DNA from 3 places in the Cytobacillus sp. FSL K6-0265 genome. Region 1 is predicted to be linked to each of the others. Evidence: riboswitches for the same ligand, from Rfam matches in the RefSeq annotation. Region 1 holds a riboswitch; each other region holds the start of a gene.
The links. A riboswitch is a leader RNA that binds a small molecule or an ion and turns the genes downstream of it on or off. The one in region 1 is predicted to bind S-adenosylmethionine.
Positions count from the first base shown of each region.

Region 2: it holds a riboswitch for S-adenosylmethionine, as region 1 does, so the genes downstream of both, MHH73_RS07170 (PLP-dependent aspartate aminotransferase family protein) here and MHH73_RS18935 (iron-containing alcohol dehydrogenase family protein) in region 1, are expected to answer to the same signal.
Region 3: it holds a riboswitch for S-adenosylmethionine, as region 1 does, so the genes downstream of both, MHH73_RS00700 (bifunctional homocysteine S-methyltransferase/methylenetetrahydrofolate reductase) here and MHH73_RS18935 (iron-containing alcohol dehydrogenase family protein) in region 1, are expected to answer to the same signal.

Region 1 covers NZ_JBBOPE010000001.1:3,722,177-3,727,040, forward strand. Annotated here, with positions in the region: gene MHH73_RS18920 (hypothetical protein) at 1-1,163, opposite strand, end outside; gene MHH73_RS18925 (GNAT family N-acetyltransferase) at 1,216-1,737, opposite strand; gene MHH73_RS18930 (hypothetical protein) at 1,911-2,480, shown strand; SAM riboswitch class I at 2,560-2,675, shown strand; gene MHH73_RS18935 (iron-containing alcohol dehydrogenase family protein) at 2,767-3,882, shown strand; gene MHH73_RS18940 (MetQ/NlpA family ABC transporter substrate-binding protein) at 3,879-4,700, shown strand; gene MHH73_RS18945 (methionine ABC transporter ATP-binding protein) at 4,740-4,864, shown strand, end outside.
Region 2 covers NZ_JBBOPE010000001.1:1,376,063-1,380,926, reverse strand. Annotated here, with positions in the region: gene MHH73_RS07180 (ABC transporter permease) at 1-318, opposite strand, end outside; gene MHH73_RS07175 (aliphatic sulfonate ABC transporter substrate-binding protein) at 340-1,335, opposite strand; gene MHH73_RS07170 (PLP-dependent aspartate aminotransferase family protein) at 1,361-3,160, opposite strand; SAM riboswitch class I at 3,238-3,348, opposite strand; SAM riboswitch class I at 3,529-3,629, opposite strand; gene MHH73_RS07165 (NUDIX hydrolase) at 3,696-4,322, opposite strand; gene MHH73_RS07160 (MBL fold metallo-hydrolase) at 4,355-4,864, opposite strand, start outside.
Region 3 covers NZ_JBBOPE010000001.1:140,704-145,567, reverse strand. Annotated here, with positions in the region: gene rpsS (30S ribosomal protein S19) at 1-158, opposite strand, end outside; gene rplB (50S ribosomal protein L2) at 219-1,049, opposite strand; gene rplW (50S ribosomal protein L23) at 1,078-1,362, opposite strand; gene rplD (50S ribosomal protein L4) at 1,362-1,985, opposite strand; gene rplC (50S ribosomal protein L3) at 2,010-2,639, opposite strand; gene rpsJ (30S ribosomal protein S10) at 2,676-2,984, opposite strand; SAM riboswitch class I at 3,342-3,455, shown strand; gene MHH73_RS00700 (bifunctional homocysteine S-methyltransferase/methylenetetrahydrofolate reductase) at 3,558-4,864, shown strand, end outside.

The DNA of each region.
Region 1 (4,864 bases):
ACGTATTTCACCAAACCCTTATCGTCTATTTGAATATGAACAAAAGCATCAGCAACTTGGACGCCTCTTTCTTGTCGAATAAACGTATAATCATATATGCCGTTTGTCGGTTTTTGATTGATTACATCATCGTCTAATTGTTGCAGTTTAAAATAATCATGAGGGTTATGATAAATGGCTTGCAACACTGATGTAGCAGTTAAAAGCGCCACTTTCGACTGAACATGTCGAGAAGCAACCGTTTCAGAATCATCTAAGCCCATTAATTTAAGCAGTCTTCCTTCCGAATTGAATACAAATTTTATAGCATGAGGGATATCTAGTTCATCATCTAATAAATCTTCCTCACTCACCCGTAAGGACTCTTTAGATAATTGACTCCATACCTCTAGTCTACCACTCTTCTTTTTTACTTCAGCTACAAGCATATGGTCTTCCGTCATTCCTGCCAAAGTATAAATATCAATATCATCGGCTAAATGGGGTAATGATGTCACTAGCGTTTTGCTTACACCAAATGAATCCGAGGTAAGTACCTCCCCATTTGTGTGTACACCATAAATAAAATCCTCCAACTGATAAACATAGTGATAGCCATCGTCCCCATCGACAAATACGTCTTTATCATATTTCGCTATGACAGGAACCATGTGTAAATGGTTTAAATAAATCCGCTTCGCCTCTTCATTCGTAATCAGTTTTTTTGGATAGACTAGTTCAAAATCCATGCTTTCTCTTTCGACTGCACTTAATACACCATTACTCAGCATTGTAAAACTAATGCCGGAATGAGGAAGTTCCTTATTCAATCGTTCATCTTTGCGATTATATAAAATCATATGATATTCACCTAAGTCAATATATGCTGACAAATATAACCCATGTCTGAAAGTCGAATCATAGAACTTTTCTATAAACTGCTCTGCTTGCATGATCATAGCAAACTTACTCATTTCCCCTGGGATTTCATCCAGTTCATCTGTATAAATGAAAAATTCTGCCACGCCTAATTCATCCATACGAACCGAGCCAATTGACTCTCCCCAATCTTCCAGCAGGATATCATACACATTTTCTTCAAATTCCATCTGCTCCATAACTAAATCATCTGGATTGATTCCTTTAAAATAGATTTTAAGTTGTTCCATTATTAAGTGATTCAAAGCAGCTGTTCTCCTTTAGATATGATTTAATTAGTATACAGGAAATGAAAAGTTAACATTCAATCGTTTCTATTTTAAGGTTCTCTTTAATTCTTCCCATAATTATGACATCTTTAAATTCACCCTGGCTGAAATGAGCCTTATGCAAATAACCTTCTTGTCTAAAATGAAAAAGTTCATATAAAGCGATTGCCCTTATATTATCTGCACATACATCTAACTCTAATCTGATGAGCCCTAATTCTTCATCGGCTAGCTTTACTATTCGCTCAAGAAGCGTCTTACCAATCCCTTTCCCTTGTACTTCTTCATTAATTGAGATGGACACATTACCACTATACCTCAACTTTCCACTTCTCTCTTCTAAAGAGGCTATTCCCATAACATGACCGTTCCATTCTGCAACAAATACATGGTCTTGATGCGTAAGTCCTTCAATATAATCTTCAATATTTTTTAATCGCCCTGATGATAAGGCCATAGTCTGCTGAATAATAGAATCTTGCCTATGCATTTCATGAATATCTCTTGCATCATTTATATGTATCGGTCTAATCTTTATTTCTTCTCCCATATAAAAACTCCTTTTTTTGTAAAACTGTTCTGAATGAAAACTTATAAAACTTTATCTATTTACGAATGAACAATATAAAAAGTTCCTTACTGACATAATCACTACGATACAAAATATATATGAAAGGAGGCATCGAGATATTTAATCAGCATCTAAAGGAGGGTCATTTGCATATGCTTGCTTTGTTCAGTCTATTTCTAATTGTCGGTTACAGTTTCTTTTTCTTTATTAGTGCCGTTAGAAAAAACAAAGATATAGCTACCCAATATTCTAAATGTATTCCCATGGTGGTTGGTATGACAAGTAGTTTAACAATCGGTTTAATTATATCTGTATGGTTACCAGAAATGGCGAAAGCAACTGTATTATCTATTCTCATTAGCGCTGTCATTGCCGTTTTTATAGGACTGCCGTTTAAAACAAACGGACTCGTTGAAGCTCAAGCGTCAAGTCTCATGGGAAGTATGATGGGGGCAATGCTAGGCATCATGTTAGTACCAAGTGAAGTTACATTTATGATCATTAGCATGGATTTGATTTATTTAATTAGTATTTTTGCCATGATGCTTCTCATGCACAAAAAACATTCATTAAAGGAAGCATTGAAAACTCGACCTCTTCCCTTCTATCTAACATTCTTATTAAGCATCGCCATTATCTGTGCATCGGGCATTCATCAAGAAGTGAGGAACCCAATTCATCCGATAGAAGAAAACACCCCACAGGTAGAACACCATCACTAATTTTTTGAATAATTTTAATTACATTATTGACTTTTCATGTAATAGATAATATTATGAATATAATTTAATAAAGCATTTTCTCTTATAAAGAGCGGCTGAGGGACTGGCCCTGCGACGCCCGGCAACCATTCATATACCCATATGAACAGGTGCTAAATCCTGCAAAATACTTTTTGGTATTTTGATATATGAGAGAGGTTACTACTATTCTAGTATATTTATGCCTCTCATGATGAGAGGCATTTTTGTTTTTTATTATCACATCAAAGAGAAACGAGGAGAGGAAATGACTGCAACAATCGTTAAAGGGGCGCCTGGATATTATTTATTAGATTCAGGTATCTTAACAGAACTCCCCAACCTACTTAAAGAAATTTCTGTTTCCAAATACCATATAATAACCGGTAAAAAAGCTTGGCAAGCCGTACAGCCATACTTGCCTAAGGAAGTAATCGATCACAACATTCGCCTTCATTACATAGATGGTCACACTACTTTAAAAAAGGTCCATGCCATCCAAGAAGTATTAACAAATGATGGTGCTAATGGCGTAATTGGGATTGGTGGTGGAACAGCATTGGATATAACAAAAGCAGTTGCGATTGAAGCATCAGTTCAATCCATTCTTATACCGACAATCGCTGCAACCTGTGCCGCATGGACACCATTAAGTGTTTTTTATAATGAAGAAGGAAGCTTTACTCATTATACCGAGTTTCCTATTGCGACAACCCTCGTATTGGTTGAACCTGAAATCATTGCTAAAGCGCCTCTTGCTTATTTAAAAGCAGGAATCGGGGATACATTAGCCAAGTTTTATGAAGCTGAAGCCCTAATTGAAAGTTTTTATCCTGAAGAAACACTACCTGTGCCTAAACAAATTTCTCAATTTTCAGCCAAAATTTGTCGAGAGACATTGCTTAATGATGGGGAAGCCGCACTACAAGCAGTAGCCCAAAACGAAACCTCACCAGCACTTATTCGAGTGATTGAAACGATTATCATGACTGGGGGGATGGTCGGTGGATTCGGCGAAAAGGCAGGGAGAATTGCTGGTGCCCATTCACTTCACAACGGACTAACCGTTGCGGATACGGTCCATGACTTTCTCCATGGGGAATTAGTCGCTTACGGGATACTTGGTCAATTGGCCATCGAAGAAAAATGGACAGAAATTGATTACCTTCTTCCGTTTTATGAGAGCTGGCAATTGCCAAGTAGCCTCTCTGCTCTAAATATAGATGTGAATGATGAGCGATTCATTAAGACAATTGTGAAAAAGGCTATACGCCCAACTGAATCTATTCACTTGATGAAAAACGAGATAAATGAACAATCTGTTTTACAAGCACTTCAATTATTAGAAGTACAAAATAAACAAAAGGGAGTTCGATCATCATGAAAAAATGGTTATTAACAGGTACATTCTTATTATCTTTAACAGGCTTAGCTGCATGTGGTAGTGATGAAACCAGCAACTCTACAGAAGGATTATATGACGATGAAGAATTAGTCATTGGTGTCACTGCAGGTCCACATGAGCAAATCTTAGAAAAAGTAATTGAATTAGCTAAAGAAGAAGATATCAATATTAAACCACAAGTTTTTACTGATTATGTGATGCCAAATGTCGCATTAGCTGAAAAAGAGATTGACTTAAACATTTTTCAAACAGAGCCTTATTTTAATGCATTTAAAGAAGATAGAAATTTAGATTTAGTTAAATCTTTTGATACCGTTTCATTCCCAATGGGCATCTATGCACTCGATGTAAAAGATGTCGCTGAATTAAAAGACGGCGCAAAAATCGGTCTACCGAGTGACCCAACAAATAGTGGCCGGGCACTATTACTTTTTGAAAAAGCTGGATTAATCGAATTAGATCCTGAAACAGGTATCAATTCAACTGTACGTGATATCGAAAAAAACAATGGCAACTATGAATTTATTGAACTTGACTCTGCCCAAATCGCTCGACAACTAGAAGAGTTAGACGCTGCTGCAATTAACACAAACTTTGCGATTGAAGCTGGTTTTGTCCCTTCTAAAGACGCTATCTTTATCGAGCCTAAAGATTCACCTTACGTAAACCACGCTGCTGTCCGTACGGAGAATAAAGATGATGAAATTCTTGAAAAATTAGCTGAAATCTACCGCAGTGAAGAAATTGAAAAGTTTGTTGAAGAGGAATTTGACGGTTCAGTTATCGTCTCTTGGTAAACTGATCAAAAATGAGCGTTACGGAGGGAGTATCAAATCATGATAGAGCTTAAAAATATAACCAAAACCTTTACAGGAAAACAAGGAAACATCCATGCATTAAAGGATGTTTCACTATCAGTGAATCAAGGAGAAATCTACGGGGTTATCGGATACAGCGGCGC
Region 2 (4,864 bases), 2.3 Mb from region 1:
AAAATAGCCAACAGCGGCACCGATAATTAATGCTGCAACAGTGCCAAATAAGAAACCAAGCACTAGGCGATATAATGTAATGCTCGTATGTGTCCATAAACTTCCATCTGATGTCATTGTCATAAGTGATTGTAAAATGATTGATGGAGCTGGGAGTAAATGAGGAGGAAACACACCGACCCGACTCAAGTACTCCCATGCAAGAATAAGTAAGACTGGCACGATACTTCCGAGTAATACCCTTTGAATACTAGGATTAATTTTTCTATGCTTCTCCTTACCCTCATTTACATTTGGGATCGCTATGACTTCCTTCATATTCATTCTCCTTTACCAACCCTATTGAATGACCTCTGTTGAGAAATCTGGGTTTATTAATTCATCAACCACTTTACCTACGTCATCACTCTTAATAATGCCTTCTTCTTTTAAAACTTTACCAGCAGCATTTAATGCTTCTATTTGTACTTCACCTGGAATTGGCTCATTAAAGTCATTTCTCTCTAATTCTTTTTTCGCCACATCAAGGGTGATTTGTGCTTCTTCTGCCAGTATCTCTGCCGCTTCTTCAGGATTTTCTAATACCCATGTACGGGCTTTTTCATAAAGCTCAATTACCTTTTTCACTTGTTCAGGATATTTCTCAGCAAATTCGCTTCTCACATTTAAAGTGCCATAAGTGTTAAAATCGATATTTCGATAAATAAATTCTGTACCAGCTTCAAGCTCTAATTTCGCCATATGTGGATCTAAACCAGCCCAAGCGTCTACTTGGCCTGTTGTTAATGCCGTTCCACCGTCAGCGTGTTGCAAATTAACGATTTCTACATCCGCTGAAGTCAATCCGGCTTCATTTAAAGAGCGTAGTAAAAAGATATATGGATCTGTTCCAATCGTTGCTGCTACTTTCTTTCCTTTCAAATCTCCAACTGATTTAATAGCTGATCCCTCAGGGGCAACTAATGCCGTCCATTCTGGTTTTGAGTATATATAGACTGATTCAATTGGAGCTCCATTTGCTTTTGCAATTAATGCCGCTGCACCTGCAGTTGAGCCGAAATCAACACTGCTACTATTAAGAAACTCAAGTGCCTTATTACTTCCTTGACTGAGGACAAACTCAACATCTATCTTATCTTCGGCAAACGCTTCTTCTGCCCAGCCGAATTTCTTCAAAATGACACTTGTTGGGGAATAATACGCATAGTCTAAAACAATTTTTTCTGGCTTTCTTTCTTCTCCACTGCCACCATCAGTGCTTGCCTCACTATCACCGCAAGCACTAATGAATCCAACTGATAAAACGACGATTAAAAAAACGAACCATTTCTTCATTAGATTACTCTCCTCAATCTCGGTTTTAGATTTCACAAGCAAAGGTTACAATAGAACCTCTTAACCTCTGCGCCTCTTTATATGTGCAGCGATTTTGTACCGCTTCAAGTCCAGCTTCTTTTGCTATTTCAACTGCTTTTGGTGAAATGACACCTTCTTGTAGCCAGAACACTTTTGGTTGGATTTCTACTGCCTCTTTCGCAACTTCTATCGCTGCCTCAGGACTTCTAAATACTTGCACAATATCAATGGTATAAGGAATGGATTTTAAATTTGGATATGCCTGTTCACCTAATACTTCTGTTTCCTTTGGATTGACTGGCACAATTTGATAACCTAATCTTTGCATTTTTCTTGCTAAACGGTAACTTGGTCTAGCTGGGTTTCCACTTAAACCAACTACAGCAATCCTTTTTGCTCTTACTAGCTCATTGCTATCCACAGCTTCTTTTAATGAGGATGATTGTAATGCCCAACGAATTACACCTTCATCATTGACTGCTGTCTCCCCTTTTTTTTCTCCCTTGGAAGAAATACCAGTCGCTTCATAGAAGGCTTGATCTAAGTCATTCGTTAAATCTCTAACCGATTCAATCCCAACTGATAAACGTATGAGTTCCTCACTTACACCGCTTTTAATTAAATCTTCTGCGCTTAACTGTTGATGTGTTGTTGAAGCTGGATGAATAATGAGTGACTTTGCATCACCTACATTGGCTACATGAGACCACAATGCAATTGTATCGATTACTTTCTTACCCGCATCTCTGCCACCTTTAATACCGAAGTTCACAATAGAACCGAAACCAGTGTTTAAATATTTTTTCGCTAATTCATGCGCTGGATGCTCTGCTAAACCTGGATATGCGACCCAATCGACAGCTGGATGGTCGTTTAAGAAATGGGCAATCTTCGCTGCATTTTCCGTATGTTTCTCTATTCGTAAATGAAGTGTTTCCAATCCTTGAAGTAAAAGAAATGCACTATGCGGGCTTAATGATGACCCAAAATCGCGTAGCAACTGGACACGAAGCTTTGTACTGAAAGCGAGTGTACCAAACTCATTGGCATAAACAATACCGTTATAACTTGGGTCTGGTTGAGTAAAACCGGGAAACTTATCATGATTCCAATTAAATCGTCCCCCATCAACTACAAGTCCACCTATAGTTGTTCCATGACCACCAATCCATTTTGTTGCCGAATGTATTACAATATCTGCTCCCCATTGGATTGGTTTGCAAAGATAAGGAGAGGCGAAAGTATTATCAATAATAAGAGGAATATCATTTTCATGAGCAATATTTGCAACTGCCTCTACATCTAGGACATGAAGACTTGGGTTACCAATAATCTCTCCATATAAAGCCTTTGTTTTTGGTGTAATCGCTTTACGGTAATTCTCTGGGTCAGAACCATCAACAAAATGAACTTTAATCCCATATTTCGGAAGGGTAATGGCAAAAAGATTATATGTTCCACCATAAAGGTTGGAAGCTGCGACAATCTCATCACCAGCTTGAGCAATATTCATAATTGAAAGAGCAATAGCTGCCATTCCAGATGAAGTCGCTACTGCCGCTACACCATCTTCTAACAACGCAATACGTTTTTCTAATACATCAACGGTTGGATTACCGATTCGTGAATAGATATTTCCCGTCTCATCCAATGAAAATAGACTTTGGGCATGGTCTGTATTATGGAAAACATATGAACTCGTTTGATAGATAGGAACTGCACGAGATCCCGTAGTCGGGTCTGGTGATTGACCTCCATGTAATAAAATCGTCTCGTCATCGTAAGTGTTAAATTGATTCGTCATTATATACTCTCCTCTACTTTTTAGTCGGATGATTAAAATAAATAAACCCCCTCTTCATAAGAAGAGGGGGTTGCCTCATCTTATCTTCCAGACATTTACTGCCTGCAGGATTTAGCACCTTTTCAAGCATTTGCTTGAAGGTTGCCGGACTTCATAGGGCCTGATCCCTCCGTCACTCTCGATAAGAAATATTTTATTTTTTAAAGCGTTAATACTTTAATTACAAATAGAATTATATCCAAAAAACGATTTATCGTCAATATAAAATCTGAATATATTTTATATTCCGATAAAATATTCGCTCTATGACATAAAAAGCCCTTCTACCAAGAAGAGGCAGAAGGGCTTTAAATTAAGAGCTTACCTTCTCCTTATCTTTGGATAGTATCCTCTGAAATTGGCACCATACAAAAGATTGTTGGTTGCCGAGGCTTCACCGGGTCAGTCCCTCCGCCTCTCTGGATAAGAAGTTCCTATTTATTTGTTTAACATCATATACCCATTCATAGGGAATCGTCAATAACATTTTGAAAATTTATTTATTTCCCCCTTGGATAAGTGTCAAAAAATGATACAGTATCTTAGCTGTTAACCCCCATATCACATGACCTTCATAAGTATAAAAAATTTCTTGCATCCTCCGAGTTTGCCATTTATATTTTTCCCCATTAGGAATGAGATGATAAGGGAAGCTACTATTAGGCTCTGGTTTCATCTCAATATAATGAATTGATGGACCCTCTTTCAAAAAATAAGCAAGTGGTACGGTGAAAATTTGATCCACTTCTTCTGGATTTAGCTTAAGATCTCTGATGCTTTCTATTGTGCCTACAAACGGATAAACCACTGTATTATAAGGTGTGACTACATAATCAAGTTCGGAAAAAACAGAGACTTCGCCAATGGGAATACCTAACTCCTCACTCGTCTCTCTTTTTGCCGTCTCAATTAAATCCACATCTTCTTGATCCATCTTCCCTCCAGGAAAACAAATTTCCCCAGGCTGTCTTCTCATAGATAAAGATCGTACTTCAAACAAAATATGTATTTCTCCATCTTTTTCTATTAGGGGAAGAAGAACAGCAAATTTAACCAATGTGGGGCTGCCTAATATATCTGATTGACGATGCTGTATTTCTGATCTTATTTCCTCCAAATCCATGTTAAATACCTCCAAACACACGACTAAAATCTCTATTTCAATTTCTGTAACCTATCAATCATTCCCATTGTACAGACATTTAAATCTAAGCCTATTAACTTCTCATCCTCTGCACTTATTACAACTTCATGCTCTGATAATAAATAATGTTTTACTTGATCCAACAGTTCCGATTGTATGGCTTCTTGCATTTTTATTATGTCATTTCCTTGTTGAAAAACTTCATCTGCAATTGAAGTAAATATAGGTAACCAATAGCGGATTTGTGTATAAACATCCTTTGGTTCAGGGCCTTCACCATAATGCCCAAAAAAGATATGTTGTGGTTGAAGTGATTCGATTTTTTCAACAGATGATAACATCGCCTCTGGATCAAACTGATTAGGAGACGTCGATGGCAGTACTAATGGATAACCTTTTCTTGCTATGCCCGGATAAAATACGCCAATCGTATCGCCAGTAAAAAAGCCATTACTTTTCGAATCATGGATAGAGTAATGGTGCTTTGCATGTCCAGGAGTATCATAAAATGTTAACAAGCG
Region 3 (4,864 bases), 3.6 Mb from region 1:
TCATACACTGCGATAGTGTGTCCGATGAATTGTGGGAAGATCGTAGAACGGCGAGACCAAGTCTTCACTACTTGCTTGCCATCAGTTTCATTTAACTTTTCGATCTTTGTCATTAAATGTTCGTCAACAAAAGGTCCTTTTTTTAAGCTGCGACCCATGATTGAACCTCCCTTCGTGATTGTTCTACGGCCCTTCTTTGGAACCGTAGTTCAATCCCGTTATTTTTTACGACGACGTACGATAAATTTATCAGATTGATTGTTTTTCTTACGTGTTTTGTATCCAAGAGTTGGTTTACCCCAAGGAGACATAGGTGATTTACGACCGATAGGCGCTTTACCTTCACCACCACCGTGTGGGTGATCGTTAGGGTTCATAACAGATCCACGTACAGTTGGGCGTTTACCTAACCAACGAGAACGACCGGCTTTACCGATGTTAATCAATTCGTGTTGTTCGTTACCAACTTGACCTACAGTAGCGCGGCAAGTAGCAAGAATCATACGAACTTCACCAGAGTTTAAGCGTACTAATACGTATTTGCCTTCTTTACCAAGTACTTGTGCACTTGTTCCAGCAGAACGTACTAACTGTCCACCTTTACCAGGTTTAAGTTCGATGTTGTGGATTACAGTACCCACAGGAATGTTTGTAAGTGGTAATGCATTACCTACTTTGATATCTGCTTCAGGACCAGACATTACTTCTGCGCCTACTTTAAGAGTCTTAGGAGCTAGGATGTAACGCTTTTCTCCATCTACATAGTTAATTAGTGCAATGTTAGCTGAGCGGTTTGGATCATACTCGACTGTAGCAACGCGACCTGGTATTCCATCTTTGTCACGTTTGAAGTCGATGATACGATATTGACGTTTATGACCGCCGCCTTGATGACGAACTGTCAACTTACCTTGGTTGTTACGGCCACCTTTGCGCTTTACTGGAGCAAGCAAAGATTTTTCTGGTTTGTCTGTAGTGATTTCTGCGAAATCAGATACCGTCATGCCGCGACGACCATTAGAGGTAGGTTTGTATTTTTTAATCGCCATTTGATTTCCCTCCTCTTCTTGTTAGAAATTAAGCTTCAAAGATTTCGATTTCTTTGCTGTCAGCAGTTAGTTTAACAATCGCTTTACGGCGTTTGTTTGTATAACCACCGAATTTACCCATGCGCTTGAATTTACCTTTGTAGTTCATGATGTTCACTTTTTCAACTTTTACATCAAAGATTTCTTGAACAGCATCTTTAACTTGAGTTTTATTAGCTCTTACATCAACTTCAAATGTATATTTTTTGTCAGCCATGATGTCAGTAGAACGTTCAGTGATAACGGGGCGCTTAATGATATCGCGTGCATCCATTATGCAAGCACCTCCTCTACTTTTTCGACCGCTTGCTTCGTCATGATCAATTTATCATGATTTAAAACGTCTAATACGCTGATTCCGTTAGCAGTAACAACTGTTACTCCAGGGATGTTACGAGCAGATAATGCTACGTTTTCATCGATGTCTGCAGTTACGATTAACGCTTTAGAATCTACAGAAAGACCTTTAAGTAGACCTTTAAAGTCTTTTGTTTTTGGAGCTTCGAAAGATAGAGTTTCTAATACTAGAATGTTCTCTTCCGCAACTTTAGTAGATAACGCTGATTTGATAGCTAAGCGACGAACTTTTTTAGGTAATTTGTAGCTATAGCTGCGTGGTACAGGACCAAATACAGTACCGCCTCCGCGCCATTGTGGTGAACGAATTGAACCTTGACGAGCACGACCTGTGCCTTTTTGACGCCATGGTTTACGTCCTCCGCCAGCTACTTCAGAACGAATTTTAGTTTTATGAGTTCCTTGACGTAGAGAAGCTCTTTGCATAATAACAGCTTCAAACATCACGTGGTTGTTTGGCTCGATACCAAAGATTGAGTCGTTCAGCTCAATATCGCCAACTTGTGAACCACTTTGGTTTAATAATGCAACTTTAGGCATTCTTACTTCCTCCTTTCCGGGTTATTACTTTGCTTTAACCGCACTTACTAGTTTTAGAAGCGCTTTTTTAGAGCCAGGTACATTACCTTTTACTAATAGAAGATTGCGTTCTGCATCTACTTTTACGATTTCAAGGTTTTGTACAGTGATTTGTTCTCCGCCCATGCGACCAGGTAATAATTTACCTTTGAATACGCGGTTTGGAGCAACAGGACCCATTGAACCTGGGCGACGGTGGTAACGTGAACCGTGTGCCATTGGTCCGCGAGATTGTCCGTGGCGTTTAATTGCACCTTGGAAACCTTTACCTTTTGAAATTCCTGTTACATCAATTTTTTCACCTTCAGCGAAAATATCAACTTTGACTTCCTGACCAACTTCATACTCAGCTAAGTCAGCTCCGCGTAATTCGCGAACGAAGCGCTTAGGAGTAGTATCAGCTTTAGCAGCGTGTCCTTTTTCCGGTTTGTTTGAAAGCTTTTCGCGTTTATCTTCAAAACCGATTTGGATTGCTTCGTATCCATCAGTATCAACTGATTTCTTTTGAAGAACAACGTTTGGAGTAGCTTCAACCACTGTTACCGGGATAAGATCACCGTTTTCAGCAAATACTTGAGTCATACCAATCTTTCTTCCTAAGATTCCTTTGGTCATTTCAGCCACACCTCCTAGATTGTTTTAATGTATTAATTAAAGTTTAATTTCAATATCAACACCAGATGGTAAGTCTAAACGCATTAATGAATCGACTGTTTGTGGTGTTGGATTAATGATGTCGATTAAACGTTTGTGTGTACGCATTTCGAATTGCTCACGAGAATCTTTATATTTATGCACCGCACGAAGAATTGTGTAAACTGACTTTTCAGTTGGCAATGGAATTGGACCAGATACAGCCGCACCAGAGCGTTTTGCAGTTTCAACGATTTTTTCAGCAGATTGATCAAGAATTCTGTGATCATAAGCTTTTAAACGAATACGAATTTTTTGTTTTGCCATTATTTTCCCTCCTTTTCGCCTATTTTCATATAGACATTCTCCGTGAAAATTTCCCACACACTCGCCATGGCAAAGCGGCCGGGTGTGTCAGCAACCTTTCACTTCATCGCAGTCAAAGACCAACATTGTCTATTATACAGAAAAGACATAACAAATGCAACCATTGATTGCGTTTCTCTCTGTTCTGCACACTTTTAACATTATAACTGCTGTGAATAGTGTTTTCAAGTATATCTTCCTCTTTACAGCATTTTCTAAATTAACACTTATTCAAGTCATTATTTTAAAATTTTCTAAATTTTCATTTGACAAATATAGGCCCTTTCATGTAAATTTTACTCAATAAAATATTTTTATTTCTTATCACGAGAGGTTGAGGGAAAGGCCCGATGACACCTCAGCAACCATCAATAGTGAATCGCTATTGAAAAGGTGCTAATTCCTACAAGCTATGTGCTTGAAAGATGAGAAGATGACTATAATAATAGGCCTTCTTCTTGAAGGCCTTTTTTATTTTCTTTTTGGCTTCTCATCCATTGAATTCAAAAAATATGAATTGAAGGAGTGAGACCTTTGAACTTTCTTGAAAAAATGAAGAACCAAGTATTAATTGGTGACGGTGCGATCGGTACACTTCTTTACTCTTATGGTACGGATACATGTTTTGAAGAGTTGAACCTCTCAGCACCGGAACAAATTCAGGGCATTCATCAAGCTTATCTCCATGCAGGTGTTGATTTAATTCAAACAAATTCCTATGCTGCGAATTATTTAAAATTGAAACGGTACGGCCTAGAGGATTCAGTCAAAGAAATTAATAGTGCGGCTGTTAAACTGGCACGGTCTAGTATTCAAGAACATCAGGCATATGTGCTTGGCACAATTGGAGGTGTAAGAGGATTAAACCCCCTCTCTATCCCTCTAGATGAAATTAAACGTAACTTTCGCGAACAGCTATACTGCTTATTGTTAGAAGGCGTAGATGGGCTCCTTCTTGAAACATTTTATGATTTAGAAGAACTCGAAACAGTTCTCTCTATTGCCCGAAAAGAAACGGATATACCAATTATTGCACAAGTGTCTTTACAAGAAATCGGTATTTTACAAAATGGGATGTTAATTAATGATGCTATAAAAAGATTAGAAGCTAACAGAGCAGATGTTGTCGGAGTAAACTGCCGTTTAGGGCCACATCATATGTTAGAAACACTCTCCTCCGTTGAATTACCTCAACACGCGTTTCTATCTGCATATCCAAATGCAAGTCTACCTGCCTATATCGATGGGACGATTCAATATAAGGAGGGCGAAGACTATTTTAGAAAATCAGCGCAGTCCTTCCTTAAACAAGGTGTTCGACTGCTTGGCGGCTGCTGCGGAACAACACCTGGCCATATTAAAGCATTTGCCGATGAAGTTAAACATGCTGTACCTATTCTTGAAAAACAAGTAACTAATAGAAAGAAACCTAAAATAGAGAGAATGACGATCAAACGTACCAATACACCATTAGAGACACTTGTACAAGAAAAACGCACCATCATCGTCGAACTAGACCCACCTAAGAAGCTATCAACTGCTAAATTTTTTGAAGGGGCCAGTGCCTTAAAAGATGCTGGGGTTGATGCAATCACACTCGCAGATAACTCACTTGCCACACCGCGAATTGCTAATGAAGCGCTAGCACATATCATCCAAAAAGAAACAAACGTCCGGCCACTTGTTCATCTCTCCTGTAGAGACCGAAACTTAATCGGCTTACAATCACATCTCATGGGCCTCCATACATTAGGGTTGCATGATATTTTAGCCATTACAGGAGATCCGGCAAGGGTTGGTAATTTCCCAGGCGCTTCATCTGTATTTGATTTATCTTCCTT